One region of the Pantoea sp. GW821-FHT03E06 genome, then DNA from elsewhere that is predicted to be linked to it. Evidence: predicted binding sites of a transcription regulator. Region 1 holds the regulator's gene; each other region holds the start of a gene.
The links. The regulator CRP, encoded in region 1, controls carbon source genes, mostly activating them, when cyclic AMP is high. The targets are predictions, from matches to a motif close to ATGTGANNNNNNTCACAT.
Positions count from the first base shown of each region.

Region 2: epd (erythrose-4-phosphate dehydrogenase) is a predicted target of CRP. The motif match lies at 4,625-4,642, and genes of this name have one in related genera.
Region 3: mlc (sugar metabolism global transcriptional regulator Mlc) is a predicted target of CRP. The motif match lies at 7,467-7,484, and genes of this name have one in related genera.

Region 1 is NZ_JBWKUG010000001.1:3,830,111-3,841,032, reverse strand. It holds gene AC07WB_RS17985 (cytosine deaminase) at 1-563, shown strand, start outside; gene tsgA (MFS transporter TsgA) at 597-1,775, opposite strand; gene ppiA (peptidylprolyl isomerase A) at 2,038-2,610, shown strand; gene AC07WB_RS17970 (YhfG family protein) at 2,709-2,879, shown strand; gene AC07WB_RS17965 (putative adenosine monophosphate-protein transferase Fic) at 2,869-3,462, shown strand; gene AC07WB_RS17960 (aminodeoxychorismate synthase component II) at 3,504-4,079, shown strand; gene argD (bifunctional acetylornithine/succinyldiaminopimelate transaminase) at 4,167-5,387, shown strand; gene AC07WB_RS17950 (YccS/YhfK family putative transporter) at 5,384-7,462, opposite strand; gene crp (cAMP-activated global transcriptional regulator CRP) at 7,521-8,153, opposite strand; gene AC07WB_RS17940 (OsmC family protein) at 8,458-8,862, shown strand; gene AC07WB_RS17935 (phosphoribulokinase) at 8,943-9,812, opposite strand; gene AC07WB_RS17930 (YheU family protein) at 9,874-10,092, opposite strand; gene AC07WB_RS17925 (hydrolase) at 10,089-10,922, opposite strand, start outside.
Region 2 is NZ_JBWKUG010000001.1:3,360,842-3,371,763, forward strand. It holds gene mscS (small-conductance mechanosensitive channel MscS) at 1-830, opposite strand, end outside; gene fbaA (class II fructose-bisphosphate aldolase) at 1,019-2,098, opposite strand; gene pgk (phosphoglycerate kinase) at 2,203-3,366, opposite strand; gene epd (erythrose-4-phosphate dehydrogenase) at 3,418-4,437, opposite strand; gene tkt (transketolase) at 4,784-6,775, opposite strand; gene loiP (metalloprotease LoiP) at 7,049-7,801, shown strand; gene AC07WB_RS15685 (YidB family protein) at 7,875-8,279, opposite strand; gene speB (agmatinase) at 8,334-9,254, opposite strand; gene AC07WB_RS15695 (hypothetical protein) at 10,175-10,543, shown strand; gene AC07WB_RS15700 (polysaccharide biosynthesis/export family protein) at 10,563-10,922, shown strand, end outside.
Region 3 is NZ_JBWKUG010000001.1:1,960,369-1,971,290, reverse strand. It holds gene AC07WB_RS09190 (MDR family MFS transporter) at 1-1,399, opposite strand, end outside; gene AC07WB_RS09185 (ABC transporter permease) at 1,783-2,499, shown strand; gene AC07WB_RS09180 (glycine betaine ABC transporter substrate-binding protein) at 2,517-3,443, shown strand; gene osmW (osmoprotectant ABC transporter permease OsmW) at 3,453-4,100, shown strand; gene osmV (osmoprotectant ABC transporter ATP-binding protein OsmV) at 4,100-5,236, shown strand; gene bioD (dethiobiotin synthase) at 5,354-6,058, opposite strand; gene mlc (sugar metabolism global transcriptional regulator Mlc) at 6,161-7,378, opposite strand; gene AC07WB_RS09155 (LysR family transcriptional regulator) at 7,514-8,410, opposite strand; gene ynfM (multidrug efflux MFS transporter YnfM/SxtP(Kp)) at 8,505-9,761, shown strand; gene AC07WB_RS09145 (hypothetical protein) at 9,929-10,186, shown strand; gene AC07WB_RS09140 (sugar transporter) at 10,566-10,922, shown strand, end outside.

The DNA.
Region 1 (10,922 bases):
AACGCGTCACCGCCAGCCACACCACGGCGATGCACTCTTACAACAATGCCTATACATCGCGCCTGTTTCGCCTGCTTAAGCTTTCCAATATCAATTTCGTTGCCAATCCGCTGGTGAATATCCATCTGCAAGGGCGCTTTGATAGCTATCCCAAGCGTCGCGGCATCACGCGGGTGAAAGAGCTGCTGGAGGCCCACATCAACGTCTGTTTTGGGCACGATGACGTGTTCGATCCCTGGTATCCGCTTGGTACCGCCAGCATGCTACAGGTGCTGCATATGGGACTGCACGTCTGTCAGCTGATGGGTTACGAGCAGATCGATAACGGATTGCAGCTGATTACCGCGAACAGCGCCAAAACCCTGCAGCTGGCAAATTACGGTATTCAACCGGGCAACGATGCCAGTTTGATTATTCTGCCGGCAGAGAGTGGATTTGATGCGGTCCGGCGACAGGTGCCGGTGCGTTATTCGCTGCGCAAAGGGATGGTGGTGGCAGCGACGCAGCCAGCCAGCAGTGAGATCTATTTAGCAGAGAAAGAGGCGGTGACGTTTAAGCGCTGAAGAGCAGGGCGGAGCGAACTCCGCCCGTCGAACTTAGTGGGTAACATGGCCGTGCTGGCGATGTTTAGTCACAAAGCCCAGCAGAACACACATCACAAATACCACGGCGTACAAACCGTTGGCGGTTGAGAGTGCCGCATGCGCGCCACCTTTTGCCACGATGGGGCCGGTTACCACAAATGTCAGCATGGTGCCGACGGTGCCGCAGGTCAGGATGAAGTTCACCAGCTTCGGTGAAGAGACCTTGGTTTGCAGCGAGCCCAGCGTGATGATGGTGGTGTAAATCGCGCTTGAGCTGAAGCCCAGCGTCATGATGATCCAGTGCAGCATGCTGGCATCGTTGGACGTGACGAACCAGTACATCAAACCGGTTGCCAGTGCCGCGAGCACCATCAGGATGCGCTGCAGATCGAAGAAGCGCAGCACGAAGCTGAAGACCCACATGCCAACCATATAGGCGGTCCAGAAATTACCCACCAGTTGCCCGGCAGCGGCAATATCCATGCCCATCGATTTGGTGGCGTATTCTGGCACCCACGAGATGAAGCCGAGCTGGCCGAGGATGTAGCACAGTGCTGCAATCGACAGGAACAGCACGCCGACGCCCCACTTCTCTTTCTCCACGCCGGGCTTAGCGGCTTCGCTCTTCAATACCGGGAACTCAATGCACAGCGTCAGTACAAAAATCGCGAGATAAATCACGCCGATGCAGGCATAAACCCAATACCATGGCAGCGCGCGCGCCAGCAGGATACCCGCGATGATCGGGAAAATGGTGCCCGCCATGCTGAAGAACGAATCGGTAAACAGCAGACGTGCGCCGCGTTGACGACCATCATAAAGATGGGTGATCAGGAAGGTCCCGATCGACATAGTGATGCCGCTGACCACGCCGAGCACGAACATGCACAGCGAGAACACGGTGAGATCGTGGCTGGTCATCAGGCCGGCGACGGCAAGAATCATCAATACAAAGCCAAAGATCAGCTGGCGCTTCAGCGGCACAATGACCATCAGCCAGGCATTCAGGAACACTGACACCAAAATGCCCGCATTAAGGAAGGTAAAGGTGTTACTCATTTCTGAGATAGGACGCTGGAAATACTGTGCGATATTGTCCAGCACCATACCGGTAACAATCACCAGTGCGCCAGTAAGCGCATAGGAGAAATAGCTAATCCAGGTAAGGCCGAGCCGATTACGGTTTGTCATGTTCTGAACCTGTGAAGCGCCGAGATTGGCAAAAAGTGTCATGAATTGTAAGTGCAACTGTGATCTTAATAAACAACGAGTGAAACAAGCTGGGTATATTTCACTAATAGTGTGATTTTAATCACGCAAATGATTGCGCGGCGGCAAAAGTATGACAATCGCAACATCCACGTAAATATCGGTAAAACGCTGGCTCTTGGATTACTTGCTCTTTACAATCAATCTCGTTTTTGAGCTAGCTCTCCATGGTAAGGAATCTTTCATGCTTAAACGTACTTTGACAGCGGCAGTTGCCCTGTTAGCGCTCTCTTCCGTATCTTCTGCCGCGCTGGCAGCAAAAGGGGATACACATGTGCTGCTCACCACCTCTGCGGGCAATATCGAACTCGAACTGAACAACCAGAAAGCCCCGGTTTCGGTGAAAAACTTCGTTGATTACGTCAACAACGGTTTCTACAACAACACCATTTTCCACCGCGTTATTCCTGGCTTTATGATTCAGGGCGGCGGATTTACGGCGGATATGCAGCAAAAGCAAACTGTTGCGCCAATCAAAAACGAGGCCGACAACGGCTTACGTAATCTGCGTGGCACCATTTCGATGGCGCGTACCGCAGATAAAGATAGCGCCACCAGCCAGTTCTTCCTCAACGTGGCAGATAACGCCTTCCTCGATCACGGTCAGCGTGATTTCGGTTATGCAGTGTTTGGTAAAGTTGTGAAAGGCCAGGATGTGATTGATAAGATTGCTCAGGTACCGACCAAAGATGTGGGTCCGTACCAAAATGTGCCATCAAAACCGATTGTTATCCTTTCCGCCAAAGTCCTGCCTTAATCGCGAAACGCGCCATTTTTGTTGGGCGCGTTATTGCCCCTCCGGCAAAGCAAAAAATTGCTGCTTATACTTAGGGCTCATTGCCAGCCGGAGGCGCTATGACCAGCAAACTCACCGAGAAACAAAAAGCCACCTTGTGGCAGCAGCAGCGCGCTGCGAGCTATCAAGCCAGTTGTCGTCTGGCCGGATACACATCTACTGAACCCTTGATCGATGCGGAACATGCCGAAGAACGACTTGCGTCGCTGAGGAGGCAATATGGCGGATAACAGCCTGGCGGTGCGCGATCCCTATCTGTGGCAAAACGACAACGTGCTCAAGAATCGCCTCGACATTCACGATGAAGCGCAGCTGCGTAAAGCCGAACTGGCCTTCAGCAGCGCGCGCCTGGCGACGTTAGAACTGGGTCCGCGCAGCATCGGCTTGCCGCGGTTGTGCCATATTCATCGCACGCTATTTCAGGATCTTTATAGCTGGGCGGGAGAGCTGCGCACTATCGATATCTGGCGTGATGAAACGCCCTATTGCCACTGCGAATATATCGAGAAAGAGGGCAATACGCTGATGCAGGCGTTGGAAGAGGAGCGCGGTTTGGCCGACCTGGCAGTGGAAACCTTTGCGGCACGGATTGCGCACTACTACTGTGAGATTTTCGTCCTGCATCCGTTCCGCGCTGGCAATGGACGCGCGCAGCGTATCTTCTTCGAACAGCTGGCGTTGCACGCCGGGTACCAGCTGGCGTGGGACACGCTCAAGCGCGATGAATGGCGCGCGGCGATCTCGGCGGGCGTCGCCGGCGATCTGGCTCCGCTTACCGCGCAGTTTGCGAAAGTGGTGAGCCCGATTAGCTAAAATGGGTAGAATAGCGCCGCTTTTACTGGCCTGAGGGCGCTATGCTACTGCTAATCGATAACTACGACTCCTTCACCTGGAATCTCTACCAATACTTCTGCGAATTGGGCGCTGATGTGCGCGTGGTGCGCAACGATGCCATTACGCTGCAAGAGATTGAAGCGTTGCCGCTGACGCATCTGGTGATTTCGCCGGGTCCGTGTACGCCGGACCAATCTGGCATCTCGCTTGCCGCTATTCGTCACTTCGCCGGACGTGTGCCGATTCTGGGGGTTTGCCTTGGGCATCAGGCGATCGCTCAGGCATATGGCGCGCAGGTGGTACGCGCGCGGCAGGTGATGCACGGTAAAACCTCGCGCATTCAGCACAGCAATCAAGGCGTGTTCCGCAACCTGAATAATCCGCTGACCGTGACGCGCTATCATTCGCTGATTGTGGCGCGCGATACGCTGCCTGCAGACTTTGAAATTACCGCGTGGAGCCTGCGCGACGGCGAACCGGATGAGATCATGGGCTTCCGCCATCGCACCTTGCCGCTGGAAGGCGTGCAGTTTCACCCGGAAAGCATCCTCAGTGAACAAGGTCACCAGCTGCTGGCTAATTTCCTCAGCGCGTAACTTATATTTGCCATGGTGTGATTTTTTATGCATATTTTGTGATTATAATTTCACATTAGCTCAACAAATAACCCGATGAGGTCGTCAATGGCAGCGGAAAAACTAGCGGTAACCCGGGAAACGTTCGATAACGTAATTTTGCCTGTTTATGCACCTGCGCAGTTTGTGCCGGTTAAAGGCAAGGGCAGCCGAGTGTGGGATCAGCAGGGCAAAGAGTATATCGATTTCTCAGGCGGTATTGCGGTGACGGCATTGGGCCATTGTCATCCGGCGCTGGTGGAGACGCTGAAAACCCAGGGCGAAACGCTGTGGCACACCAGCAACGTGTTCACTAACGAACCGGCGCTGCGTCTGGCGAGTAAACTGATCGCTGCTACCTTTGCCGACCGCGTGTTTTTCGGTAACTCCGGCGCAGAAGCCAACGAAGCGGCCTTCAAGCTGGCGCGCTATTATGCCTGCAAAAAACACAGCCCATTCAAAAGCAAAATTATCGCTTTCCACAATGCGTTCCATGGCCGCACGCTGTTTACCGTGTCGGTTGGCGGGCAGCCGAAATATTCCGATGGCTTCGGGCCAAAACCGGCTGACATCGTGCATGTGCCGTTCAACGATCTCGACGCGGTAAAAGCGGTGATTGACGATCACACCTGCGCCATTGTGGTAGAACCGATTCAGGGCGAAGGCGGCGTGGTACCGGCTACGCAGGAATTTATGCAGGGCCTGCGTGCCTTGTGCGACGAACATAATGCGCTGCTGGTATTAGATGAAGTACAGAGCGGCATGGGCCGCAGCGGTAAGCTGTTCAGCTACGAGCATTACGGCATCAAGCCCGATATCCTGACCACCGCGAAAGCGCTGGGCGGCGGATTCCCGGTAAGCGCGATGTTGACCACCAATGACATTGCGGCAGTGATGGCGCCGGGCGTGCACGGCACCACATACGGCGGCAATCCGCTGGCCTGCGCGATTGCGGAAACCGCGCTGGATATCATCAATACTCCGGAAGTGCTGGAAGGTGTGGAAGCGCGCCGCCAGCAGTTTGTGGAAGCGCTGCAGGCCATCAACAGTAAATTCGCTATCTTCAGCGAGATTCGTGGCAAAGGTCTGCTGATAGGTGCCGCGCTGCAGCCGCAGTTCGCCAGCAAGGCGCGCGACATCCTCAATGCTTCTGCTGCGGAAGGGCTGATGATTCTCACCGCCGGCAGCGATGTGATTCGTTTTGTGCCGTCGCTGGTGATTGAGCCAACCGACATCGCCGAAGGCATGACGCGTTTCGCTACGGCGATTGAAAAGGTGCTGGCCGCTTAATCCGCTTTCGGGCGTAACGCCTTGAGCCAGCGGCCATGATGCGGTCGCTGGCTCCACGCCAGTGAAGAGATAGTGTGCATGACGTTAAGGTGCTGCAAAATCCGCTTCACGTGCTGTTCGACAATCGTTACCGGCCCTTCATTAAGATTTTCCGGCGCTTCCAGAATATTGCTGTCGTTGCCCGGCCCGTCATACGCCAGCCGCTGCTGACAGCGCTGCAGCGCGATTTCACAGGATTGCAGATACCGTTCCGCCAGCTTCGACGTCAACATGGTGTGCTCGCGCGCGAGAATCGTCATGGCGTTGATGTGCTCAACGATAAACTGGCTGTGCGTCACCCACATGCGCATATCTTGCAAATATTGCAGGTTGAAGCCGGGCTCGCTCGACGCCTGGTTCAGGGAGTTGAACAGCGCATTGTGCGCCTGATTAACCTTTATGCGCTGATAAGCCAGCTTCTCCGGCGCCTGTTCCGGCCCGAGCAGCAAGCGCAGTGCGTCCTGATATGCTTCCAGCGCATCGTGCGCATTTTTACGCAGCAGCCCGCTTTGCCACTGTGGCCATAGCCAAATCATACCGGCGAAAGCAATCAAACAGCCCATTAGCGTGTCCATCATGCGCGGCAACAAGAATTGCGCGCCGTTGAGCGATAGCAGCTGCAGTGAATACACCGCGGTGACGGTGAAGCCAATCATCGACCAGCCGTAATATTTCCGCGTGATCAGATAGCTCGCCAGCGTGATGCCCAGCATAAATAGCAGAGTGATCGACTCCGGCACCGCCAGCCGCAGCGAGGCGGCGGCAATCAGCAAACCGGCAAAGGTGCCCAGCGCACGGTGCTGAATACGCACGCGCGTGGCGCTGTAGCCGTTCTGGCTGACGAACATGATGGTCATCAGAATCCAGTAGGGTTTAGGAATGTTGAAGAACAGCGCCAGCGCGCTACCAAACATCAGCATTACGGCGAAGCGGGCCGCGGTGCGTAACGCGGTAGATTTGAATGATAAATAGCTGCGCAACGCTGGCAATAGCGGTAAGCGGCGCTGACGATCGGCCATGAGATCGCGCGTGTAAAGCGGCTTCTGCGTGCGCAATACGCGGGCGATGCGGCTGAAGTGATAGAGGCAGAAGTTGCCAACCGGGTTATCCGGATGCTGACGGGCAATTTTCTCCAGCGCACCCAGCTGTTTCTCCATGTGAAAACGATCCGGCAGCTGATGATAGAGAATCGCATCAGCCAGCACGCGCAAACGTGCGGAGATGATTTTGGCGTTCCAGCGGATCACCGCTTCAGCGTGGCTCTCCTCCACCAGTTTCTGTACCTCTTCGGGCTGATGCAGGCTGACCGAGATGTGTTCCTGCAAATCCAGCGCCACCTGGAAGGCGCGCGTCAGGCGCTTGTGACTGTTATCGCGGCTGGCCGACAGCATATGCATTTGCTGGTAACAGGTAGTGATGAGATCGACCGCTTTCTGCTGGCGCGCCAGCAGCGGCGGTAACGCTTTTTCCGGATCGGTCAGCTGTGTCAGTAAGGTGTATTTGGCATCGCAATAATCCGCCAGCTCGCGAAACAGCAGGCTGAGCGATTCACGCATCGGCTGCTCTTTCCACAGCCAGAACCAGAACCAGTTGAACAAGCCGTACCACAGCGTACCGCCAATATAGAGCAGCGGCGGCACCCATATCGGCATGCGCCCAACCAGGCTGAGCGTAAAGATAGCAGCGATTAAGGTGGCGGGCAGCAGGCGTGCATGCAGCGGGCCGATTTCGCCGGTCACGCCGATCAGCAGCGGTAGCGCCAGCAGGATCAACGGCAGCGGAATCTGGTAAGCGGTCAAAATTTGCATCAGGAAGCTGCCGGTGGCAAACAGCGAACCACCCACAATCAAGCGTTTGAAAAAGCGTTTGTGCGGCGTATCAAGACCCGCCATATTGCAGCAGGCAGGCACTAGCGAGAACAGCAGACCTTTTTGCAGATCGCCAAACAGCCAGCCGAGAGCCACAGGCAGGCACAGCACCAGCGTTTGCCGCAGTGCATAGTTAACTTCAGGATGATAGATGATTCGGCGCCACATCAGCTCATCGCAAATAGAAACGGCGCGATGTTGCCATCACGCCGTGGGTGAGAAGAAATTAGCGGGTGCCGTAGACGACGATGGTTTTACCGTGTGCAGAGATCAGGTTCTGATCTTCCAGCATTTTCAGGATACGACCCACGGTTTCGCGTGAGCAGCCCACGATCTGACCAATTTCCTGACGGGTGATTTTAATTTGCATGCCGTCTGGGTGAGTCATCGCATCTGGCTGTTTAGCCAGATTAAGCAGCGTTTGCGCGATACGTCCTGTTACGTCAAGGAAAGCAAGGTTGCCCACTTTCTCTGATGTCACTTGCAGACGACGCGCCATTTGCGACGAAAGTCGCATTAAAATATCCGGGTTTACCTGAATCAGCTGACGGAATTTTTTGTAGGAAATTTCAGCCACTTCACAGGCAGACTTCGCACGCACCCAGGCACTACGTTCCTGGCCTTCTTCGAAAAGACCGAGTTCGCCGATGAAATCTCCCTGATTGAGGTAGGAGAGAATCATCTCTTTGCCTTCTTCATCTTTAATCAGTACCGCTACGGAACCTTTCACGATGTAGTACAGCGTTTCCGCTTTCTCACCCTGATGGATGAGCGTGCTTTTGGACGGATATTTGTGAATATGGCAATGGGACAGGAACCATTCGAGTGTAGGGTCTGTTTGCGGTTTGCCGAGAACCATTCGCTATTATCCTCTGTTGTAATCGTGCCCAAAATACAGGGGGCATTTTTTCCCTGTCAGGCGGTTTAATCGTCGAGCGTTTCCAGTAATGGAAAAATTATTCCGGGTCATTCTTAAGCTACGCTTTTGATTCTTCCCGCCTTCGTCTGTAACGACGAAAATATTTTCAGCACTGTTTGTAGCACAGCTTTTGCGAGCTGTCTTGTGTTGTCTCGCTTCAGCAAACGGGGGAATAGTCTGGATTGCTGTTTATCAGGTGAAAGCGTACTCTGGCGGCAAAACCGCCGCTTCAGGAGAAAGAATCATGCAGGCACGAGTGAAATGGGTGGAAGGTCTTACCTTTCTCGGAGAATCCTCATCCGGACATCAGGTGTTAATGGACGGGAATTCCGGTGATAAAGCGCCAAGTCCAATGGAGATGGTGTTAATGGCAGCAGGGGGTTGCAGCGCCATTGATGTGGTCTCGATTCTGCAAAAAGGGCGCAGCGATGTGGCCGATTGCGAAGTGAAACTCACCTCTGAACGCCGCGAAGAAGCACCGCGCATTTTTACCCACATCAACCTGCATTTTATTGTCAGCGGCAAAGCGTTGAGTGATAAGGCGGTTTCCCGCGCGGTTGATTTGTCAGCGGAAAAATATTGCTCGGTGGCGATCATGCTGGGCAAAGGCGTGGAAATCACCCATAGCTATGAAGTGATCGAACGTTGATGTTTCCAGGTGCGCATTAATGCGCACCCTACAAAACGCGCTCATTTCGTAGTGTCGCCATTAATGGCGACCTATCACTCTTATTCAATCCGCTTCCCTTCAATCAGTCGTTGCACCAGCGGCAGCATAATCAGCTCCATTGCTAATCCCATTTTCCCGCCGGGTACCACCAGCGTATTAATGTGCGAGATAAACGATCCCTGAATCATCGCCAGCAGATAGGGGAACGCAATCCCTTCTAAGCCACGGAAATGGATCACCACGAAGCTCTCATCCAATGACGGGATTTCCCGTGCGGCAAACGGATTTGAGGTATCGACGGTCGGCACGCGCTGGAAGTTAATGTGCGTGCGCGAGAACTGTGGCGTAATGAAGTTAATGTAATCCTCCATCGAACGCACCACTGAATCCATTACCGCTTCGCGTGAATGACCGCGCTCGCCGGTGTCGCGCACCAGCTTCTGAATCCACTCGAGATTAACAATCGGCACCACGCCAACCAGCAGATCAACATGTTCTGCCACATTCTGCTGCTGCGTGACAACGCCGCCGTGCAGGCCTTCATAGAACAACACATCGGTGTTTTCCGGCAGCGGTTGCCACGGCGTGAAGGTGCCCGGAACCTGATTCCACGGTACCGCTTCATCATAGGTATGCAGATATTTACGCGATTCGCCCAGCCCGGTTTTACCGTAGTGTTTGAACGTCTGCTCTAACAGGCCGAAGTCATTCGCTTCCGGGCCGAAATAGCTAATATGGCGACCGAGGTCGCGCGCCTTACGGATCGCCATGTCCATTTCTGGACGCGTGTAGCGATGGAAACTGTCGCCTTCGACTTCCGCCGCATGCAGATTCAGCTGCTGGAAAATCTTGCGGAAGGCGAGGCTGGTGGTAGTGGTTCCGGCGCCGCTGGAACCAGTGACGGCAATAATTGGATGCCTGGCTGACATAACAGAGCTCCCTGTGAAGTCCGGCGATGAGCATTGTTACCACGAATTGCCGCTGGGTGCATCAGCCGCGAAATTCACCCTTCGGCATGATGTTGATGGATTCATGCAGCTCCGACCATACCAGCACCACGTCGCCGCGCTCCAGCTGACGGCGCACGTCGGCCACTTTTTGCATCAGGCTTCGTTCCTGCTCGCCGTAATCGGTGCCTTCGCGCAGCACGAACGTTTCAATCAGGTTTTCCAGCGTTTCTGCTTCAAGTTCTTGCCACGGAATAATCACAATTGCACATCCAGATAAGTTGAGAGCCAGTCGGGCACGCGCTGTTCTAGCCACATTTTCGGTTTGAGTAAGGTGCCACCCACAAAACCTACGTGACCGCCTTGCTGCGTCAGTTGATATTGAATGGAGGCTGACAGCTGCTCAGGGCGCGGGATCACAGCATCGGTCATAAAAGGATCGTCTTGTGCATGGATGATCAGCAGCGGTTTGCGTACGCCGGTCAGCAGCGGCATGGCGCTGGCACGTTGATAATAGTCGTTGGCATCAACAAAACCGTGCGCGCGAGCGGTTATTGCATCATCAAATTCACGCAGACGGCGAAAAGCGCGCAGCTGGCTGAGATCGACCGGCAGCGTGCCGGGCCAGGCATGTAATTTGCGCGTGGCGTTCTTTTTCAGCTGCGTCAGTAAATAGTGTTGATAGAAACGTGAGAAGCCGACATCCAGCTTGGTGCTGCATGGCTCCAACGCCAGCGGTGCCGAAATGGCGATGGCAGCGTCGATGGGCACATCATTACCTTGCATGCCCAGCAGGCAAGCCAGCATGTTACCGCCCAGCGAAACGCCAACCGCAGCGGTCGGTACGGTTCCCCATTCACGCCGCAGCCAGTGCAGGAAATAGGTGGCGTCCTCGGTTTCACCGGAGTGATAGATGCGCTCCAGGCGATTCGGTTCGCCGCTACAGCCGCGAAAGTGCATGACCACCGCCAGCCAACCACGCGCCTGGCACGCCTGCATCAAGCCATGCGCATAAGGGCTGCGGAAACTGCCTTCCAAACCGTGAAACATCACCATGCGCGGCTTGTGACGTGCCTGCGCCGGATCTTCGCT
Region 2 (10,922 bases), 470 kb from region 1:
AGATGCACATCCATCTGCGGATAAGGAATACCAATTCCATTCGCATCCAGCGTGCGCTTGAAGTTCTTCATCAAGTCCCAATAGACGTTTTGCAGATCGCTGCTTTTGCTCCAGCAACGCACGACAAAGTTGAGCGAGGAGGCCGCGAGTTCGTTCAGGCCAATCTGGATACCGAGATCTTTTAAGACGCGCTCATCCGCTTCCACCACTTCCTGTAACAGTGCAATGACCTGATCAACATCCGCATCGTAGGCCACGCCAATGATGAATTCATTACGACGAATCGGTTCACGTGAATAGTTAATGATGTTGCCGGCAATGATTTTACCGTTTGGCACCACCACAATTTTGCCATCGGCGCTTTTCAGGGTCGTAGAGAAAATCTGTACGTTCTGCACGGTACCCATCACACCACCAAGATCAACAAACTCACCGGTTTTGAACGGACGGAAGGTCACCAGCAGCACGCCGGCAGCAAGATTCGACAGCGACCCTTGCAATGCTAAACCCACGGCCAAACCAGCGGCACCCAGCACGGCGATCACCGAGGCGGTTTGCACGCCAACGCGACCCAATGCAGCAATAATGGTGAACGCGATAACGCCGTATCGCACCATCGCCGAGAGGAAATCAGCCACGGTGGCATCAATATGACGCGCCAGCAGCACGCGGTTAATGGCATTTGAAATAATGCGTGCGATGAACATACCAATGATGATGGTAACGATCGCCGCCACAATATTGACCGCATAGCTAAGGATCAGTGCCTGATTACGTACCAGCCATCCACCGGCACTGTTAATGCCATTAACGACATTTAAGTCTTCCATTTGTTAGCCCTGTTATTGAGTTTCCCGCGGGAAAATGCAAAAAACTGCCAGATTGACTCCGACACTCCGATTACAAGGTTAAACAAAAATAGGGCGAAGCGCCAAAAATGGCCTGAATTCGTGGGATTTTCCAGACGAGACGCATAAAAAAAGGCCCTTTCGGGCCTTTTTTGTACTGTAAGGAATAATTACAGAACGTCGACAGCGTTAAGTTCTTTGAATGCTTGTTCCAGACGAACAACCATTGATGCCTGCGCTGAACGCAGCCAAACGCGTGGATCGTAGTATTTCTTGTTCGGGCTATCAGCGCCGTTCGGGTTACCCAGCTGGCCTTGCAGATAGGCTTCGTTCTTTTTGTAGTACTGCAGGATACCGTCCCAAGTTGCCCACTGGGTGTCGGTATCGATGTTCATTTTGATTACGCCGTAACCGATTGATTCTTCGATTTCTGCCGCAGAAGAACCTGAACCACCGTGGAACACGAAGTTAAGCGCGTTGTGCGGCAGATTATGTTTCTTGGTTACGTATTCCTGAGAATCACGCAGGATGGTTGGGGTCAGTTTCACATTGCCTGGCTTGTACACGCCGTGCACGTTACCGAAGGAAGCCGCGATAGTGAAACGTGGGCTGATTTTGTTCAGCTCGGTGTAGGCGTAATCAACGTCTTCTGGCTGGGTGTACAGGGCAGAAGCGTCCATGTGGCTGTTGTCCACGCCGTCTTCTTCGCCACCGGTGCAGCCCAGTTCGATTTCCAGGGTCATATCCAGCTTAGCCATACGCGCCAGATACTTAGAGGAGATCTCGATGTTCTCTTCCAGTGACTCTTCAGACAGATCAATCATGTGCGAGGAGAACAGTGGCTTACCGGTTTTCTTGAAGTGCTCTTCGCCCGCGTCCAGCAGACCATCGATCCACGGCAGCAGTTTCTTCGCGCAGTGGTCGGTGTGCAGGATAACCGGCACGCCGTATTTTTCAGCCATCAGATGCACATGATAGGCACCCGCAATAGCACCAGCGATTGCCGCGCCTTGTGGCTCATCAGTTTTAAAACCTTTACCGGCGATGAAGGCAGCACCACCATTGGAGAACTGAACGATGACCGGCGCTTTCACTTTGGCCGCAGCTTCCAGTACCGCGTTGATGGAATCCGTGCCAACGCAGTTAACTGCAGGCAGAGCGAATTTGTTTTCTTTCGCTACTTGGAAAATTTTCTGAACGTCGTCACCAGTGACAACGCCGGGTTTTACGAAATCAAAAATTTTAGACATGGTTGTGTCCCGTTTCGTTACCGTTCATCCCCGAAGGGATTGCGATTTGATTGCCCAAAAAAGGGCTAGCCTTCAGGCGACGCCGAAGCGCCGCCCCCAAAGAGTTATTGTTTCGCGCGCTCTTCCAGCATAGCAACTGCTGGCAGTTTTTTGCCTTCCACGAACTCGAGGAATGCGCCGCCGCCGGTAGAGATATAGGAGATCTTATCTTCGATACCGAACAGGTCGATAGCGGCCAGCGTATCGCCGCCACCGGCAACAGAGAATGCATCGCTATCAGCGATGGCGTTGGCCACGATCTCGGTACCTTTACGGAAGTTCGGGAATTCGAACACGCCAACCGGACCGTTCCACAGGATGGTTTTCGCGTCTTTCAGGATCGCAGCCATCGCGTTCGCAGTTTCGTCGCCGAAGTCCATAATCTCTTCGTTATCCGCAACTTCGGTAACCTTTTTCACGGTTGCCGGTGCAGTTTCAGAGAATTCCGTACCTACGCGTGAATCGGTAGGAACCGGAATGCCGTGCTCATCACGCAGCTTTTTCGCCGCTTCAACGAAGTCTGGCTCGTACAGAGATTTACCGACGTTATTGTCGATGGCAACGAAGGTATTCGCGATACCACCGCCCACGATCACGGTATCGGCGATCTTAACCAGCGACTGCAGCACGTCAAATTTGGTAGAAACTTTAGAACCGCCTACCACAGCAACCAGCGGACGTTCTGGATTGCTCATCACTTTACCCAATGCTTCCAGCTCAGCAGACAGCAGCGGACCGGCACAAGCGATAGGCGCGAACTTGCCCACGCCGTGGGTAGAAGCCTGCGCACGGTGCGCGGTGCCGAACGCATCCATGACGAAGACGTCGCACAGCGCGGCATATTTCTTCGACAGGGTTTCTTCGTCTTTTTTCTCGCCTTTGTTAAAGCGTACGTTTTCCAGCACCACCAACTCACCCGCGCCAACTTCTACGCCTTCGAGATAGTCTTTCGCCAGGGTTACGTTGGTGCTGTTCAGTTTTTCTTTCAGGTAGTTAACAACCGGCAGCAGGGAGAACTCTTCGTTGTATTCACCTTCGGTCGGACGACCCAGGTGAGAGGTAACCATCACTTTCGCGCCCTGTTTCAACGCCGCTTCGATGGTAGGCAGAGAAGCACGAATACGTGCATCTGACGTCACTTTCCCTTCTTTCACTGGCACGTTGAGATCGGCACGGATCAGAACGCGTTTACCAGCAAGATCCAGATCGGTCATCTTAATTACAGACATGGTGAACCCTCTCGTTGATTCTCATAAGTTTTGCCAGACGCAGTCCGCGTCTTACCTGAAACCGCTTGCGGCCATTGCTAACGTCGTGTCGATCATGCGGTTAGCAAAGCCCCACTCGTTGTCACACCAAACCAGCGTTTTGATAAGGTGATGACCACTAACCCGCGTTTGCGTGCCATCAACGATGGCACTGTGCGGATCATGGTTAAAATCTACTGAGACTAACGGTAATTCCGTATAGTCAACTATACCACGAAACGCCCCTTCTGACGCGTTTTGCAGCAACGCGTTGACCTCACACGCCTTCACCGCCTCGCGCACAGACACGCTTAAATCAATGGCTGTCACGTTGATGGTGGGTACGCGCACCGCAATAGCCTCGAAGCGATCGTTAAATTTCGGAAAAATACGGGTAATGCCAGCAGCAAGACGCGTATCCACCGGAATGATCGATTGACTGGCGGCGCGGGTACGGCGCAGATCGCTGTGATAGGCGTCAATCACCTGCTGATCGTGCATCGCTGAGTGAATGGTGGTCACGGTGCCCGACTCAATGCCAAACGCATCATCCAACAATTTGATCACCGGAATAATACAGTTGGTGGTACAGGATGCGTTGGAGACGATGCGGTCAGTTTGTTTAAGAGCCTGTTCGTTTACACCGAACACCACGGTGGCATCAAGATCGTTACCGCCAGGATGCGAGAACAACACTTTCTTCGCGCCCGCCAGCAAATGTGCCTCGCCATCGGCGCGGCTACCGTAAACGCCGGTGCAATCCAGCACGATATCCACATTCAATTCTCGCCACGGCAGCACCTCTATTTCGGCCTGATGCAGGATGCGGATGGTGTCGTCGCCAACAAACAGTTGGTCGCGCTCCTGGCGCACATCAAAGGCAAAACGTCCGTGGCTGGTATCGTACTTCAGCAGATGCGCCATGCCGGCGGCGTCCGCCAGTTCGTTAATGGCGACCACGGTGATTTCAGCCCGGCGGCCGGTTTCATACAAAGCGCGCAACACGTTACGCCCGATACGACCAAAACCATTTATTGCTACACGAACGGTCATCTCTACCTTCAACAACACCCGAAAAAACGTGCCGATTAGCCTGAGCGTTTCACACCGTTTTGTACAGGGAATTATTGTCTGTCAGCAGAGGCAAAATGTAGAAACTCGCTCACGACTGAAACGGTTCAGCTAGAGTAATGCAAGAGAGGAATAACGGGAATGATTGCGATCAATTGAGTGGCAGAATATTGGATCTACGTCACAAATTTTGCATGAAGAAATTATTACTGCAGGAATAATTGAACCGTTTCAGGTTAGAGGTAGGAGATGTGGTACAGATGCGCGCGATGAATCGCGCCGCTACAGGCGATGCATAACCGGTAGCGGCGCAATTTATTACGCAAAATTACAGAATCGATTTCGCCGTCTTAACTACGTTCTCAACGGTGAAGCCAAACTCTTTGAACAGCTGATCCGCCGGCGCTGACTCACCGAAAGTGGTCATACCGACGATTGCGCCGTTCAGGCCGGTGTATTTGAACCAGTAATCGGCGATGCCCGCTTCGATTGCCACGCGTGCGGCAACGGCTTTCGGCAGCACGGATTCACGGTACGCCGCATCCTGCTTATCGAAGGCGTCGGTAGACGGCATAGAGACCACGCGCACCTTACGGCCTTCGGCCGTCAGCTGCTCATACGCCGCCACCGCCAGCTCCACTTCAGAACCGGTAGCGATCAGGATCAGCTCAGGCGTTCCCTGGCTGTCTTTCAGCACGTAACCACCGCGCACCACATTAGCCAGCTGCTCAGCGCTGCGATCCTGCTGTGCCAGGTTCTGACGCGAGAAGATCAGCGCCGATGGACCGTCAACGCGCTCGATGGCGTACTTCCACGCCACTGCAGATTCAACCTGGTCGCACGGGCGCCACAGGCTCATGTTTGGCGTCATGCGCAGGCTGGCCATCTGCTCAACCGGCTGGTGCGTTGGACCATCTTCGCCCAGGCCAATCGAGTCATGCGTGTAGACCATGATCTGACGGATTTTCATCAGCGCGGCCATACGTGCGGCGTTACGCGCGTACTCAACGAACATCAGGAAGGTGGCGGTGTACGGCAGGAAGCCGCCGTGCAGCGCAATACCGTTGGCGATAGCGGTCATACCGAATTCGCGCACGCCGTAGTGAATATAGTTGCCCGCCGCGTCTTCATTGATCGGCTTAGAACCCGACCACATGGTGAGGTTGCTTGGCGCCAGGTCAGCGGAGCCGCCCAGGTATTCCGGCAGGATTTTACCAAATGCTTCAATGGCATTCTGCGAGGCTTTACGGCTGGCGATTTTCGCCGGGTTGGCCTGCAGCTGCTCGATGAACTTCTGCGACTCGCTGGCCCAGTTAGCCGGCAATTCGTTGTTCACGCGACGCTTGAACTCGGCAGCCAGCTCCGGATGCGCGGCAGCGTAGGCAGCAAACTTCTTATCCCACGCGGACTCTTTCGCCTGGCCGGCTTCTTTAGCATCCCACTGCGCGTAAATGTCTGAAGGGATTTCGAACGGACCGTGGTTCCAGCCCAGCTGTTTGCGGGTCAGCGTGATTTCATCGGCACCCAGCGGCGCGCCGTGCGAGTCGTGCGTGCCGGCTTTGTTCGGCGAACCGAAGCCAATCACGGTTTTGCACATCAGCAGCGAAGGTTTATCGGAAACCGCTTTGGCTTCTTCCACCGCTTTCTTAATTGCGTCAGCGTCGTGACCGTCCACGCCGCGCACTACGTGCCAGCCGTAGGCTTCGAAGCGTTTCGCGGTGTCGTCCGTGAACCAGCCATCCACGTGGCCGTCGATAGAGATGCCGTTGTCATCATAGAAGGCAACCAGTTTGCCTAGCTTCAGGGTACCGGCGATGGAGCACACTTCGTGAGAAATGCCTTCCATCATGCAGCCGTCGCCCATAAACACGTAGGTGTTATGGTCTACGATGTCATGACCGGGACGGTTGAACTGCGCCGCCAGCGTGCGCTCGGCAATGGCAAAACCGACCGCGTTTGCAATGCCCTGGCCCAGCGGGCCGGTGGTGGTTTCCACGCCAGCGGTGTAGCCGTATTCCGGATGACCTGGAGTTTTAGAATGCAGCTGACGGAAGTTCTGCAGTTCGCTCATTGGCAGGTTGTAGCCAGTGAGGTGCAGCAGGCTGTAAATCAGCATTGAGCCGTGACCGTTAGACAGCACGAAGCGGTCGCGATCTGCCCACAGCGGGTTAGTAGGGTTATGGTTCAGGAAGTCACGCCACAGCACTTCGGCGATGTCCGCCATGCCCATTGGGGCACCCGGATGTCCCGAATTGGCTTTCTGTACTGCATCCATACTTAACGCGCGAATGGCGTTGGCAAGCTCTTTACGAGAGGGCATCTTCTACTCCAGGTCGGATTAATGCTCCGCCACGCTTAACTTATTGTAATTAATCAGTTATAAGGCGAAGCGAGAAAAAAGTCGCACATCAATGTACATGAAAATCAGGGCAAAAGTACATGCATCAGGGTGCTAAATCACGGCGATTCGGTTGCATTTCCAGCCTTGTCTGCTAGCAAGTGAACAACTTGCGAGCTATAACCAAAGCGTTTAAACGCCTGTGTCTGTTTCAGGTGTTTGTTTTCTTTACCTTGTTACTCAAAGGATGCTGATATGAAAATGAGAGCCACCGTTCTCGCTCTGGGCATGGCTTCGCTATTAAGCGGTTGCCAGGGATTCGATAACAACGCGCTGCTGCAATCTGGCGCACAGGCCTATCAGGCCTATACGTTGAACGATTCACAGGTGAAGGAGTTAAGCAATCAATCCTGTGCGCAGATGGATAAAGACAACCAACTGGCCCCCGCTAACAGTGAATATCAGCAGCGACTGAACAAAATCGCTGCCGCGCTGGGCGACAACATCAACGGCGTGCCGGCCAACTACAAGGTGTATCTCACCAAAGACGTCAATGCCTGGGCGATGGCGAACGGTTGCATTCGCGTCTACAGCGGGTTGATGGATATGATGACCGACAACGAAGTGGAAGGCGTACTCGGCCATGAAATGGGCCACGTGGCGCTTGGCCATACGCGCAAAGCGATGCAGGTAGCGCTCACCACCACGGCAACGCGCAGCGCGGCGGCATCGGTTGGCGGCGTGATTGGCTCGCTATCGCAGTCGGAACTGGGTGAAATGGGTGAGAAATTAGTGAATGCACAATTCTCGCAAACCCAGGAGTCTCAAGCTGATGATTACTCTTACGATCTGCTGAAAAAGCGCGGCATTAATCCACTCGGCTTAGCAACCAGCTTTGAGAAACTGTCGAAGCTGGAACAGGGTCATCAGAGCACAATGTTTGATTCGCATCCTGATTCTGCAGCCCGCGCGCAACATATCCGTGACCGGATTGCATCGGGTAAGTAATGCGCATAAAAAAGGAGCGCATCAAAGCGCTCCTTAACACGTAGGGTTGGCATTCATGCCAACCTGGCAAAACTCAGCGCTTAAACAAGCCGTCCACCATCGCGCCCAAATCCTGCGTACTGGACGTGTCGACGTGTCCCTGCGGCGACAGCTTATCAATTACCTGCGGCAGCAGCGCCGCCAGCGTGCCGGATGCACCATTCACATCGGTACCCAGCTTATCCGCCAGCGACTGCAGCTGATCCTGGCCGAGCGCATTTTGAATCTCGCCGCTATTAACCGGTTGATTGTTACCGCTGCCAATCCAGGTATTCAGCACCTGCCCAAGGCCGCCCTGCTGGAACTTTTGCAGCAACACTTCAACGCCGCCCTGCTCCTGCACCCAGTTCCAGATAGCCATAAGCTGCTGGAGCTGATTGCCCTGCCCGCTTCCGTTGTTATTTCCCAGCGATCCAACTAAATCATCAAGTAAGCCCATCGTTGCCTCCGCAGATTAATTGACTGCCAGTAAGTGTAGCCGCAAGCGCAAGGATTAACCTTTATTCGCCGCCTGTACGTGCAGCATATCGAGTGCCAACGTCGCCGCCGCCAGCGAAGTCAGATCCGCATGATCGTAGCCCGGCGCCACTTCCACCAGATCCATACCGACAATATTCATGCCCTGCAAACCACGAATCAGCTTGGTAGCTTTGTCGCTGGTCAGGCCGCCAATCACTGGCGTACCGGTGCCCGGCGCGTGTGCAGGATCGAGGCAATCGATATCAAAGGTCAGATACACCGGCAGATCGCCAACGGTGCGCTTCACTTCCGCCAGAATATCGTCAACGCTGCGATCGTTGACCTGCGCCGCATCCAGCACGTTAAAACCGAGGCTCTTATCGAACTCAGTACGGATACCAATTTGCACAGAGTGCTGTGGATCGATCAGGCCCTCTTTCGGCGCGGTGAAGAACATAGTGCCGTGATCGAAGGTTGGACCGTTGGAATAGGTATCGGTATGCGCATCAAAGTGCACCAGCGCCATTTTGCCAAAGTGCTTAGCGTGCGCGCGCAGCAGCGGCAGCGTCACGTAATGATCACCACCGAAGGTCAGCATGCGCTTGCCGTTCGCCAGCAGCTTCTCAGCGTGCGCCTGCAGTTTATCTGACAGATCCTGCGAATCGCCGAAGGCATAAACCAGATCGCCGCAATCGACGACATTCAGACGCTGACGCAAATCGAAATCCCACGGCCAGCGGCAGCCTTCCCATGCCAGGTTGGTGGAGATCTGACGGATGGCGCCGGGTCCTAAACGGCTGCCCGGACGGCCTGATGTTGCCGCATCGAAAGGTACACCGGTGATCACCCACTCGGCGTCGCTGTCGTAAGGCTGGAAGTTAACCGGGAAACGCATGAAACCAAAGGCGTTGGAAACCAGGGAATTATCGTACTGATTGCCCAGGGTGTTATACATAAATCGTCCTCTTCCTTATAAAGGCTAGGTTTAATACCCTCAATAATTCATGTTGCAGGACGGCGGCAAACGAGCGAATCCCGATGAACTTACTTAGGTAAGTGATTGGGATGAACGAGAGCAGCCAACGCGCCTACAGCATGAAGTATGGCGGATATAGATGAAAAAAATCCCCTCCGCGTCGTTAGCCCGACGAGGAAGGGATGTGTTATGCGCGATTATCGCGAAGATTGCCTCGCCCTGCAATCGACGCTTGCAACGCCGATTAACAAAATAGCCACTAAGATATATTGATAATGGACAAGATATTTTCAATTAACTTAATTATTTGACATCTTAAACCGGAATATAGACGTATTTTCATTTACCAGCTTCAATTAGCCGATAAGCGTGCATTTTCGGGCGCGCGAATGATAATTCCTGAAGGTGCTGATTAAATAATCAAGCTTCATTTCAGCAAGTTACTCCTCTCTGCTTAAAATCCCTTTTCCGCACGCGCTCCTCTAGTTACCGAAATGCTTACAACTCTGTCAGCTCTTACGCAAATTCAATAATTTTAAGACACGTATAATACGGCTGTTTTTTGAGCATGGAGCCCATCTCAGAAAATAGCTTTATCTAATGAACTTGAAATGTTCCAGTGCACAGGTAGCTGTAAAGCCTGGGGCGGTAGCGTACCAATTTCCACCCCACTCTATTGGGGGCGCTTAGTTAAAAAATGATTCGAGGCGCATAAGGCTAATGTGCACCCACTCTTGTTTACTCATGATGTCGATTATCATTTTCTCTTCTAAGCCTTTTTTCAAATGCGGTTAATTACTTCTTTTCATTACTCATCATGAATATTTCGTTCATGCCATGCCGCATTGGTTTTTCAATATTTACACGTCAGGTTTTAAGTACATGGAAACTATTTGCAAATGAACAAAACTATTCGCTTTATGGTGATGCTGCTCGCTCTGCCTCTTGCTGGCTGCGCCTATTCGCCCAAGCAGGTCGACGCATCACGTCCGCTGGTCAATAAGTCCGATACCACTCATCTCCAGGCTATGCCGGAAAATCTCCAGCAATCACTGAATACGCTGCCGCAGGGAGCTGCTCTGAGCGCCAATGGCGCCACCTTTACGCTAGGCCAGCGTTATGTTTCCGCCCTCGGGCAGGATTGCGTTGAGTTGTTAGTTAACAGTAATCGCAATCAGTCCCAACGTACCGCGTGTAAGAGCGCTGATCGCTGGTATCTGATCCCACAACTGGAACAGGCGTCTGTCAGAAACCTGATCGCTGAGTAATAAATCGATGATAAATGTTGTGAAAAAAACCAAGTTTCGTCAATTAACCGCCCTGCTGCTGCTAATGTGCGCCGCTTGCAGCTCCTTTGTAACGCACGCTGCCGACACGTCGGATCAGGTACCCACGTTTGGCATGAATGCCCCCGCTAATGCAGCCGACAGCGGGCGTACACAGCTCGGCGGCCAGGCTACGTTGGGAGGCCAGACTAATGCTGTATCGGGAGCCGGTACGTTTGCTCAGCAAAACCGTCAGGGCATGCTATTGCCGGGTGAAACAGACGTAAGAAAACTTCTGCCACAATCTGAATCAGGCCTGCCGCCACCTTACGGTGCTAACTTGTTTGCCGGTGGTTATGAAACCGAGCGCAGCGACGGATTG
Region 3 (10,922 bases), 1.9 Mb from region 1:
TCAACAGCGACACGACAAACACCCAGTGTAATGAGGTGGCAATTTGCCCAGTCCAGGCATGCAACGTCGCCTCTGGCAGCGCCTGACGGCTTTCGGGCGACATGATTTTCTGCATCGGATCCTCTGCCTGCGGCAAACGCAGTGACAGATTGAGATTGAGCACCGCCCCCATCAAAGCGGTACCAATGGCCGACCCTATCATGCGGCTAAACATGATCGACGCGGTGCAAATGCCGCGAATGTCATAATGCGCGTGGTTCTGTACCGATACCAAAAAGGTCGTGGTGGTCATTCCCATGCCGGTCCCCATTACAAACGCGGTAAAACCGGCCTGCATAATGGAGCTATCACTGCGCAGCAGTAACAGTAACGCGCTGCCCGCAATCAGCAGCAGTGCACCCATTTGTGCGGTAAATCGATACGACGTCACCAACATCAATCGGCCGCTCAAGGTACTCGCCAGCGGCCAACCAATCGACATCATTGCTAATGCGCTGCCCGCCTGCAGCGGCGTGCCGCCGGTGATGCCCTGAATCCACGTGGGTAAAAATGCGCTAATGCCCATCATGGTGGCACCTATGATCAGGTTGCCCACGTTACCCGCGACGATGAGGCGACTGCGCCAAATTTCGAGCGGGAAAAGGGGCGCATCGGCGCGCTGTTCATGATGTTTTAAGCGCCATGCGGCAATGAGCGCCAGCGCCAGGAACGGCAATAACCAATAGCCAAGTACTTCCGCTTGCAGCAGCGCGACTAATAATGCCGTTACACATATCATCAGCCAGCAGCTGCCGGTGAGATTAAGTGCGGAATCCTGATGGTGCTCACGCGTTGGCAGGAACCGCGCCAGCAATAGCATCGAAAGCACGCCAATCGGCACGTTGACCCAAAAAATCACCGACCAGCTAAAGTGCTGGACCAGCCATGCGCCGCTTAGTGGTCCAATAATTGCGGCAATACCCCACACGCTGGAGAGCCAGCCCTGAACGCTGGCGCGTTCGCGCGGAGAATAGACATCGGCAACGATGGTCGATGTCAGCGGCATAATGGCGCCCGCGCCCAGGCCCTGAAAAGCACGGAACAGAATTAACCACGTCATGTTGTGGGCAAATCCGCAGAGAATGGAGCCAAGCAAAAACAGCGTAACACCAATAAACAGCAGCCGTTTACGGCCCCACATGTCCGCCAGGCGGCCATACAGCGGCACGCTTACCGCCTGGGTGAGCAGATAGATGGAGAACACCCAACCAAACTGCGAAAAACCGCCGAGATCGGCAATGATCGTCGGCATCGCGGTGGCCACGATGGTGACCTCAATTGCCGCCATAAACATGGCCAGCATGCAGCCGATGAGAATCCAATGGCGATGTTCCGTATTCAATTCTGCAGTTTCAGTCATACGCCTCCCTAATTTCTAACAAGGCTAGCTGAAAATTCGTAATAGCAGTTTCCTCTGCGTGCGCCTATTTGTGACAGCGTCACGCATTTCGATGAAATTTTTTTATTGTCGGATGATGCCTTATTCCATGCGGGTTCGCTGTGATTTCCTGTGATTTCTATCTGTCTGATTTTGCCGTAAAAACTGGCGCTATTCGACAAGCATTGCTATAGCTCTAAACGGTGCTTTCCAGTTATTCGCTGAAAAAGCATTAGCAAACAGTCATTTTAACTGCAATTTGACGGGGTGAAGGATTTTCGTGTGTGAGTATGGCTCACATCGCCACCATCCTGGGAATGACATAAGCATATCGAACGATTTTTCGAATCAGGGAGACACTGGCTATGCAAAATGCATCGCTCGCCCGCCGCGCGGGGCTGGCTCTGCTCGCGATTGTCGCGGTGATTGCTCTGCTGGTATGGGGGCTGGGTTTAAATACGCTGCGCGATCGCCGGGAAGATTTGGTTTATCTCGGACAGCAGCATCTGTTTTTAGTGTTTTGGTCGATGTTCTTTGCGCTGCTGGTCGGGATTCCCAGCGGTATTTTACTTAGTCGTCCGTTCGCCCGTCGCTGGGCTGAATATGTAATGCAAATCTTCAACGTAGGTAACACGCTGCCGCCGCTGGCCGTTCTGGCGCTGGCCATGGTGATTGTCGGTATCGGCGATCGCCCTGCGCTCATTGCCCTGTTCCTCGCTTCACTATTGCCGATTGTGCGTAATACTTTTGCCGGTTTAAGCGCGGTTCCGCCGTCGTTAATCGAAGCCGCCAATGGTATAGGTATGACCAAATTCCAGCGTTTGCGCCAGGTGGAGATCCCCAACGCGTTACCGGTGATTTTAGCCGGTATCCGCATCGCTACCGCCATCAACGTAGGAACCGCGCCATTAGCGTTCTTGATTGGCGCCAGCAGCTTTGGCGAGCTGATCTTCCCCGGCATCTATCTCAATGATTTCCCCACGCTTATTCTTGGCGCAGTCGCTACCGCTCTGGTCGCGCTGATTCTCGATATGCTGCTGGCGGCATTGGGACGTTATCTCAGCCCGCACTCTGCGGCTTAAACACAAGGAGTTTTGTGATGGCTACTGCCAATAAGCTGGCGCGCTGGGTTAAACGTACGGCGCTGGCACTGACCGCGACGCTGGCAATCAGCCAAAGCGCCGCCGCCGCAACACCGATTACCATGGCGACCAAAAGCTTTACCGAGCAACACATCCTGTCCGCGATGACGGTGTTGTGGTTGCAGAAGAAAGGTTTTCAGGTGATCCCAAAGACCAATATCGCCACCACCATTGGTCGCAACGCGATGATCAATAAACAGATTGATATGACCTGGGAATACACCGGCACTTCGCTGATCATCTTTAATCACATCAATAAACCGATGTCGACGGAAGACGCCTATAAAACGGTCAAACAGCTGGACGCCAAACTGGGTTTGGTGTGGCTCAATCCTGCTCCGATGAACAACACCTATGCGTTCGCCATGCAGCGTGACCGCGCGGATAAAGAAGGCATCACCACCATGTCGCAGCTGGTGGCGAAGCTGGAAGAGGTGCGTAAAAACGATCCTAAACACAACTGGAAACTCGGTTTGGATCTCGAGTTCTCAGGACGCTCCGACGGCCTGAAGCCGCTGCAAAAAGCCTACAACATGCCGCTGGATCGACCGCAGATTCGCCAGATGGATCCGGGCCTGGTGTACAACGCGATTCGTGATGGTTTTGTGGATGCCGGCCTGATCTATACCACCGATGGGCGTGTGAAAGGTTTTGAACTCAAAGTGTTAGAGGACGACAAGCACTTCTTCCCAAGTTACAACGTCACGCCAGTGGTGCGCCAGGATGTGTTGCAAAGTCATCCGGGATTGGATAGCGCCCTTAATCAGCTGTCGGCCCTGATTAATGACGAAGCGATTACCGAGATGAATAAGCGTGTCGATATTGATCATCAGTCACCGCAACAGGTGGCGCGTGATTTCCTTCAATCTAAAAACATGCTGTAAGGAGGCGCTGTGGATACCTTGCATTACATCATGAATAACTGGCACACCCTGATGACGCTCACCTGGCAACATACGTGGCTGGTGCTGGTGGCGGTCGGTTTCGCGATTATTGTCGGCGTACCGCTGGGCATTTTGATTGTGCGCTTTAAGTGGCTGGCAACGCCGGTGCTCGGCATCGCCACCATCGTGTTAACCATTCCCACCATTGCGCTGTTCGGCCTGATGATTCCGCTGTTTTCGATGATCGGTCAAGGCATCGGTGCCCTTCCCGCGATTACTGCCGTGTTCCTTTACTCGCTGCTGCCCATCGTGCGTAACACGCACACCGCACTGGAGAATCTTTCCCCAGGTCTGCGTGAAGCCGGGCGCGGAATTGGCATGACCTTCTGGCAACGCCTGCGTTGGGTAGAAATTCCAATGGCGCTGCCGGTGATTTTCGGCGGTATTCGTACAGCGGTAGTGATGAACGTCGGTGTAATGGCGATTGCTGCCGTGATTGGGGCCGGCGGCCTGGGCCTGCAGCTGCTCGACGGTATCAGCGGCAGCGATGTGCGTATGTTGATTGCCGGTGCCTTAATGATTTGTTTGCTCGCGATTGTGCTTGATTGGCTGCTGCACCGTTTGCAGTCGGCGCTGACTCCTAAGGGGATTCGATAATGATAAAACTGGAAAACCTGACGAAAACCTTTACGCAAAAGAACGGCACTACGCTTAATGCCGTTGATAACGTCAGCCTTGAAGTGCCTGCCGGGGAAATGTGTGTGCTGCTCGGTCCATCGGGCTGTGGCAAAACCACTACCCTGAAGATGATTAATCGTCTGATCCCTTCCTCAAGCGGCCGGATTTTGATCAACGGCGAAGACACCAGCGGACAAGATACCGTGACCCTGCGCCGTAATATTGGTTATGTCATCCAGCAGATTGGTCTGTTCCCGAATATGACCATCGAAGAGAATATCACCGTAGTGCCGCGTATGCTGGGCTGGGATAAGAAGCGCTGCCGCGAACGTGCCACGGAATTGATGAGCATGGTGGCGCTCGATCCGACCAAATTCCTGCACCGCTATCCACGCGAAATGTCCGGTGGCCAACAGCAGCGTATCGGCGTGATTCGCGCACTGGCCGCTGATCCGCCGGTATTGCTGATGGATGAACCTTTCGGTGCGGTCGACCCCATCAACCGAGAAGTGATTCAGAACGAGTTTCTCGAGATGCAGCGTCAGCTGAAGAAGACCGTGATGCTGGTGAGTCATGATATCGATGAAGCGTTGAAACTGGGCGACCGCATTGCGGTATTTGGTCAGGGTAAAATCGTGCAGTGCGCCAGCCCGGATGAGCTGTTAGCCAAACCCGCTAACGATTTTGTTGGCTCTTTTGTCGGTCAGGACCGAACGCTGAAACGGTTACTGCTGGTGCAGGCAGGCGATGTAACCGATCAACAGCCCACCATTACCGTACAACGTAATACGCCCCTGCAGGAAGCGTTCGCCACCATGGACGATAACGATATGCGTTCGGTGACGGTAGTAGATGAAGATGGCAAGCCACTGGGATTTGTGAAGCGTCGTGAAGCACGCGGAGCCACCGGTCGCTGCGAAGAGATGCTGCATACGTTTAAAGTGACGGGGAAAGCTGAAGAAAACCTGCGCGTGGTGCTCTCCAAACTGTATGAACACAACACGGTATGGATGCCGATTGTCGATGAAGAGGGACGCTACAGTGGCGAAATATCACAGGATTACATCGCCGATTATCTGAGTTCAGGGCGTACGCGTCGTCGGTTAAATCCTTAATAAACCTACGTTAATCGAGTAAGTGCCCCGCGCTTTTTACCGCGCGGGGCATGACTCAGCGTAGGGTGACGACAGCGAGACGCACCAGAGCAAAATTCATCACTGCATTCACTTTCATCAGGCTGCTGGTTTGGCACTGTCATTGCGCGCAACCGCTTCATTCAATAGATTTACATCCAGATAGCGGCTGAGTTCGCGCTGTTCTGCGCGCGGTAAATAAGGCAATTCCCCTAACAAAGGGGCGTGCAGTTTTTCCCGCAGCACATCGATAATCTCAGCATAATGGGCCAAACCTGGATTAATACGATTAGCAACCCAGCCCACTAATTTCAATCCATCAAGCGCAATGGCATCTGCGGTGAGTAATGCATGACTGATACAGCCTTCTTTAATCCCTACCACCAACAGCACGGGTAATTGCTCCTGCTGTACCCAGTTAGATAACGGTTGGAGATCGTTCATTAAACTACGCCAACCACCCGTGCCCTCAACCACAACGCAGGCTGCGCGCGCTTGTAAATCATGAAGCCCGCGACTCAACAGTGAATAATCAATACGTTGCGAAGAGCTGGTGCTGATCTCATCCTCAATCAACGTAATAGGATTCACCGCGCTATAAGGCAGAGTGAGAGCGGAAGACTGCTGTAATAAAAGCGCATCTTTATTACGTAGCCCCTCAGGTGTGACCTGCGCGCTTTTGGCGACAGGTTTGTAACCTGCTGCGCATAAATCGGCTTTTGCGAAACACTGTAATAACGCGCGTGATACGACGGTTTTACCCACCGCGGTGTCGGTACCGGTGACAAAAAGTGTTTTCACCACTCTCCTCCTTCATTAAAGCGATGTGTAACGTGCGAAGGAGGCAGTTTAAGTAAATGTGGCGAGAAGCAGATTGCGTTAGCGCAAACTTAAGGTGAGCTTTAATTATCCCTGCAACAGTTTTACCAATAAAGAGCCGCTATAGAGCGCGTCTTTGATCAGCGCCGCGCCGCCAAAGGTGCCAGGATCGTTGAAAGCCGTTGGCGTGAGCTGGATTTCACGGCTGTACGCGGGCAATGCCTGCTGACGAATGGTACTACTCACCGCCGGAAACAAAACGTCAGAAGCCTGGTTGAGCGGAGAACCGATAAGTATTTGTTGAGGATTAAAGATGTTGACCATCATTGCTAGCATGCGGCCTATATGATGACCCACTCCGGCAATGACATCGCGCGCCAGACGATCGCCCTGCTGGGCTGCCGAGCACAGGCTTGCGATGGTCAAAGGTGCATCATGCAACAAACTTTCTGGCTGCGACGGCAAACGCTGCGCCGTCAGGTTCAGCAGACTTCCGGTGCTGGCCACCGTTTCGAGGCAACCATTATTCCCGCAATAGCACTGTTGGCCGTAGGGATCGATTTGCGTATGTCCAATTTCCACTAAGGTGCGGCCATTCTTATGCAACAACTGTCCGCCGCTAATGACGCCCGCGCCAACCGTTTCATCAATCACTATCTGAATCACGTTTTGCGCGCCGCCCGATGCGCCAAATAGCGCTTCTGCGAGCGTCCATGCGGAAATATCATGCTGCACAAACACCGGTAGCCCGGTGCGCTGAGCCAGGGTTTCTCCCAGAGGCATCTCCTCCACATCATATCCTGGCATGCGATGCACCACGCCCGAAGCGGCGTTGATTAACCCTGGTAGCGTAATGGCGATAGCGGTTAGCCGCTCCAGCTTACTTTGATGTCGAATGAAGAAATCATTGACGATGTCTTGCAAGGTTTGTAGCAATGGCTTTTCAGGCGTGGCGAGCAGCGGTAATCGATCTTCCTGGATTGCTCGCGTGCTGAGATCGCGCAGCGTTAGCGTAATCTGTCCGGGTTGGATGCGAATAGCGAGAAAGTGCCAGGCAAGGGTATCGAGGATCAGACCAATCGCCGGACGCCCGCGACTGCCCGGATCCTGAAACTCCGTTTCCTGCACCAGGTGGGCATCAAGCATTTCACGTACGATTTTGGTAATACTGGCGGGTGCTAACTGGGCACGTTTAGACAGCTCAATACGCGAAATCGGGCCGTAAAGGTCAATCAGTCGGTAAACCACACCTGCGTTGGTCTGTTTTATCTGGTCAATATGGCCAGGTTGACTGTACAGATTCACGCCCCTGCTCCCATTATTTTCGCGCTTCTAAATAAACAGCAGCTATGGTGATGCAGATTGACCGGCAGCGTCAAATATTTGATTAGAAATGTGATTTATCGCACATAAAGAGAGTATATCGCGACAACAGCTGGTTCAATTCTCGGCATTTTTGAGCATCAGCGTCATCATATTTGCCATCTGCGCGGTGGGTTCACGCGTCGCCGACCAGACTAGCCAAACCTCAGAAATAGCATCGCTCTCCTGCAAGGGAATCCATACCACATCCGCCAGACGCGCTCGACGGAAAGACGCCGGTAAGATCGAGACACCAAGACCGGTTGCCACCAGGCCAAGAATAGTCATCGCTTCACCGACTTCCTGGGTAATAAAGGGTTGGATTTGATAACGATGCAGCAGCGCCAGAATTTCTCCGTACAGCGCCGTCCCCCCTTGCGGATCAAAAAACACAAATGGCTCGTTTGCTAATAGCTGGATGGAAATTGATTCCGCATCAGCCAGCGGATGTGCCCAGTGCACCACGGCACAGAGCGGTTCACGCAGTAACACCCGATGTTGCAGGTCGTTGGGTAGCGGCGTATTGCGCATAACGCCGAGATCGAGCCGCGCTTCATGCAGAGGCGCAAGCTGCTGGCGCGTATTGTTCTCCTGCATCTGAATGTGCACCTCCGGCCAGCGCTGCCGGAACTGATAAAGCGCATCGGATACCAGACCGGTGAACGGAGCGGACGACGTAAAACCGATGCGTAACTCACCCTCCTGGCCGCTATGTACTCGCGCCGCACGGCCCGTTGCCTGCTCAACCTGCAGCATAATAGCGCGCGCATCCTGGAGAAAAAGGCGCCCTGCGGGCGTGAGCTGCACGCTACGATTGGTACGCGTAAAAAGTTGAGCGCTAATTTCCTGTTCCAGATGCTGAATCTGCTGACTGAGCGGCGGTTGCGAAATATTCAGGCGCTGCGCTGCACGGCCAAAATGCAACTCTTCCGCCACGGCGATGAAATAGCGTAAATGGCGCAACTCAATATTCATATTTTAAACGTCTTATTTGAGATTATTAATATATTGTACAACCTATTAGCGCTTTCCTACAGTAACGTCATTAATCACCAACCGAGGATGTTCCGTGAGTCGCTCTTCCCAGGCGGGGATACTTGATGAAGACGAGTTGTCCGTAGAGCCTGCACCCGCTGTACCCCCTTCAGAATGGATTGAGCGCGGATCGCCGCAGTTTATGCGCGTGACCCTTGCGCTGTTTTCCGCCGGCCTTGCCACTTTTGCTTTGTTATATTGCGTACAGCCCATCCTCCCAGTGCTATCACAGCAATTTGGCGTGTCGCCCGCAGAGAGCAGCATTTCGCTCTCACTTTCGACCGGGTTAATGGCGTTGGGATTGCTGTTTACCGGCCCGTTATCGGACGCAATTGGACGCAAATCGGTAATGGTAACGGCGCTATTGCTCGCGGCCATTTGCACGTTGATATCAGCCACCATGAGCAGTTGGCAGGGGATTTTGCTGATGCGCGCGTTGATAGGTTTATCGCTTAGCGGCGTCGCGGCTGTGGGCATGACGTATCTGAGCGAAGAGATTCATCCGCGGGTTATCGCCTTTTCGATGGGACTGTATATTAGCGGCAACTCGATTGGCGGTATGAGTGGACGATTGCTTACCGGCGTTCTCACTGACTTTTTCTCATGGCGCATTGCCGTTGGCGTTATCGGCTGCTTTGCCCTTGCCGGTGCGCTGATGTTTTGGAAAATTTTGCCAGCATCGCGCCATTTCCGTCCGGCATCGTTGCGACCGCGCAGTTTGTTCATCAACTTCCGCCTGCACTGGCGCGATAAAGGACTGCCGTTGCTGTTTGCGGAAGGCTTTCTGCTGATGGGCGCATTCGTGACGCTGTTTAACTACATCGGTTATCGCCTTCTGAGCGCACCGTGGTCGCTAAGCCAGGCCGTGGTGGGTTTGCTTTCAATTGTTTATCTTACCGGCTCCTGGAGCTCGCCGAAGGCCGGGGCCATGACCAGCCGCTTTGGGCGTGGTCCAGTGATGATTAGCGCCACGGCGATCATGCTCGCGGGACTGTTGCTTACCGCCTTTGACTCACTGTGGGCAATTTTACCTGGCATGATGTTGTTCACCGCTGGATTCTTTGCCGCTCACTCGGTTGCAAGCGGCTGGATTGGTCCACGCGCGCGCCGCGCTAAAGGCCAGGCCTCTTCACTTTATCTGTTCAGCTACTATGTGGGCTCAAGTGTGGCAGGAACGCTAGGTGGCGTGTTCTGGCATAGCTATGGTTGGATAGGCGTCACCGTCTTCATTACGCTTTTATTATTAATGGCTTTGTTGGTCGGATGGCGCTTACAGTGCCGAAAACTGTAATACTTTTCACCTTTCTCTCGGGGCCTGTGCGCCCCGCTTCTTTTATCACGTTACGCCACCCGCCGTTCTGACAGTTCCAGATAAAACAAAATGGCGATTCATCGCTATAATAATTCCATTCCAACAATAGTTAGACTTTTATTATTTCACAGCAATGAGGACGTTAGATGGAACTCTATTATTACGTCGATAAGCATGCCGGCTATAACGACAATCATGTGGTACATGCAACGGGCTGCCCGTTCCTCCCTTCCGATAATGCACGCCGTTTTCTAGGTACTTTTTATACGCCGAACGCCGCCATCCAACAGGCGCGTAAGTTTTATACCAGCGCGATGGGCTGCGAGCACTGTTGTCCGGTCGGTGTAAAAAAAAACCTGACAACCCAGAATAGTGTGGCACTAAAACACATGGTGAGACTCTGATAATACTGGTCTGACAATGGCTTAAGCGGTTAAACCATTTTGTTAAGCGAAACTAAGGGATTTCATAATAATTATAAATTTCAGCTTAATATTGTCTGGACCTTTATGTAAGGAATGCGCCCAAGGTCCAGATCGCCCCGAACCCGTCTTAGCATTTTACTTCACTTCTTCGCGCTGTTTATTTATCGAGCAGAAAACAATAATAACCTCAGGCTATTAACCACGCCGGAGGTGATAAAAAATATTCAGCGATAAAAGCCCGACAAACGGTTTCCCTCGGCGCATTAATGCTCCACAATAGCCGCAATTTTGTGACAAAGGTCACCTTTATGGGGTGCAATTTGGCCCTGACATTCGCCGCCTGACTGATTTGAACTCCATGCAATCTACAACCGTCTCCCGTAAGACAGCCTGGCTGCGCGTCGTGCTGCTGGCTATCGCTGCTTTTGTCTTTAACACCACGGAATTCGTTCCGGTTGGTCTGCTGTCGGATATCGCCGCCAGTTATGCCATGAAGACCGCCGACGTTGGCATCATGCTCACCATCTATGCATGGGTGGTGGCACTATTGTCGCTGCCGTTGATGTTGCTGACGCGTAACATTGAACGCCGCTTACTCCTGTCGGTGCTATTTATTCTGTTTATTGCCAGCCACGTGCTCTCTTCTGTGGCGTGGGATTTCACTTCTCTGGTTATCTCCCGTATCGGCATTGCGCTGGCGCATGCGGTGTTCTGG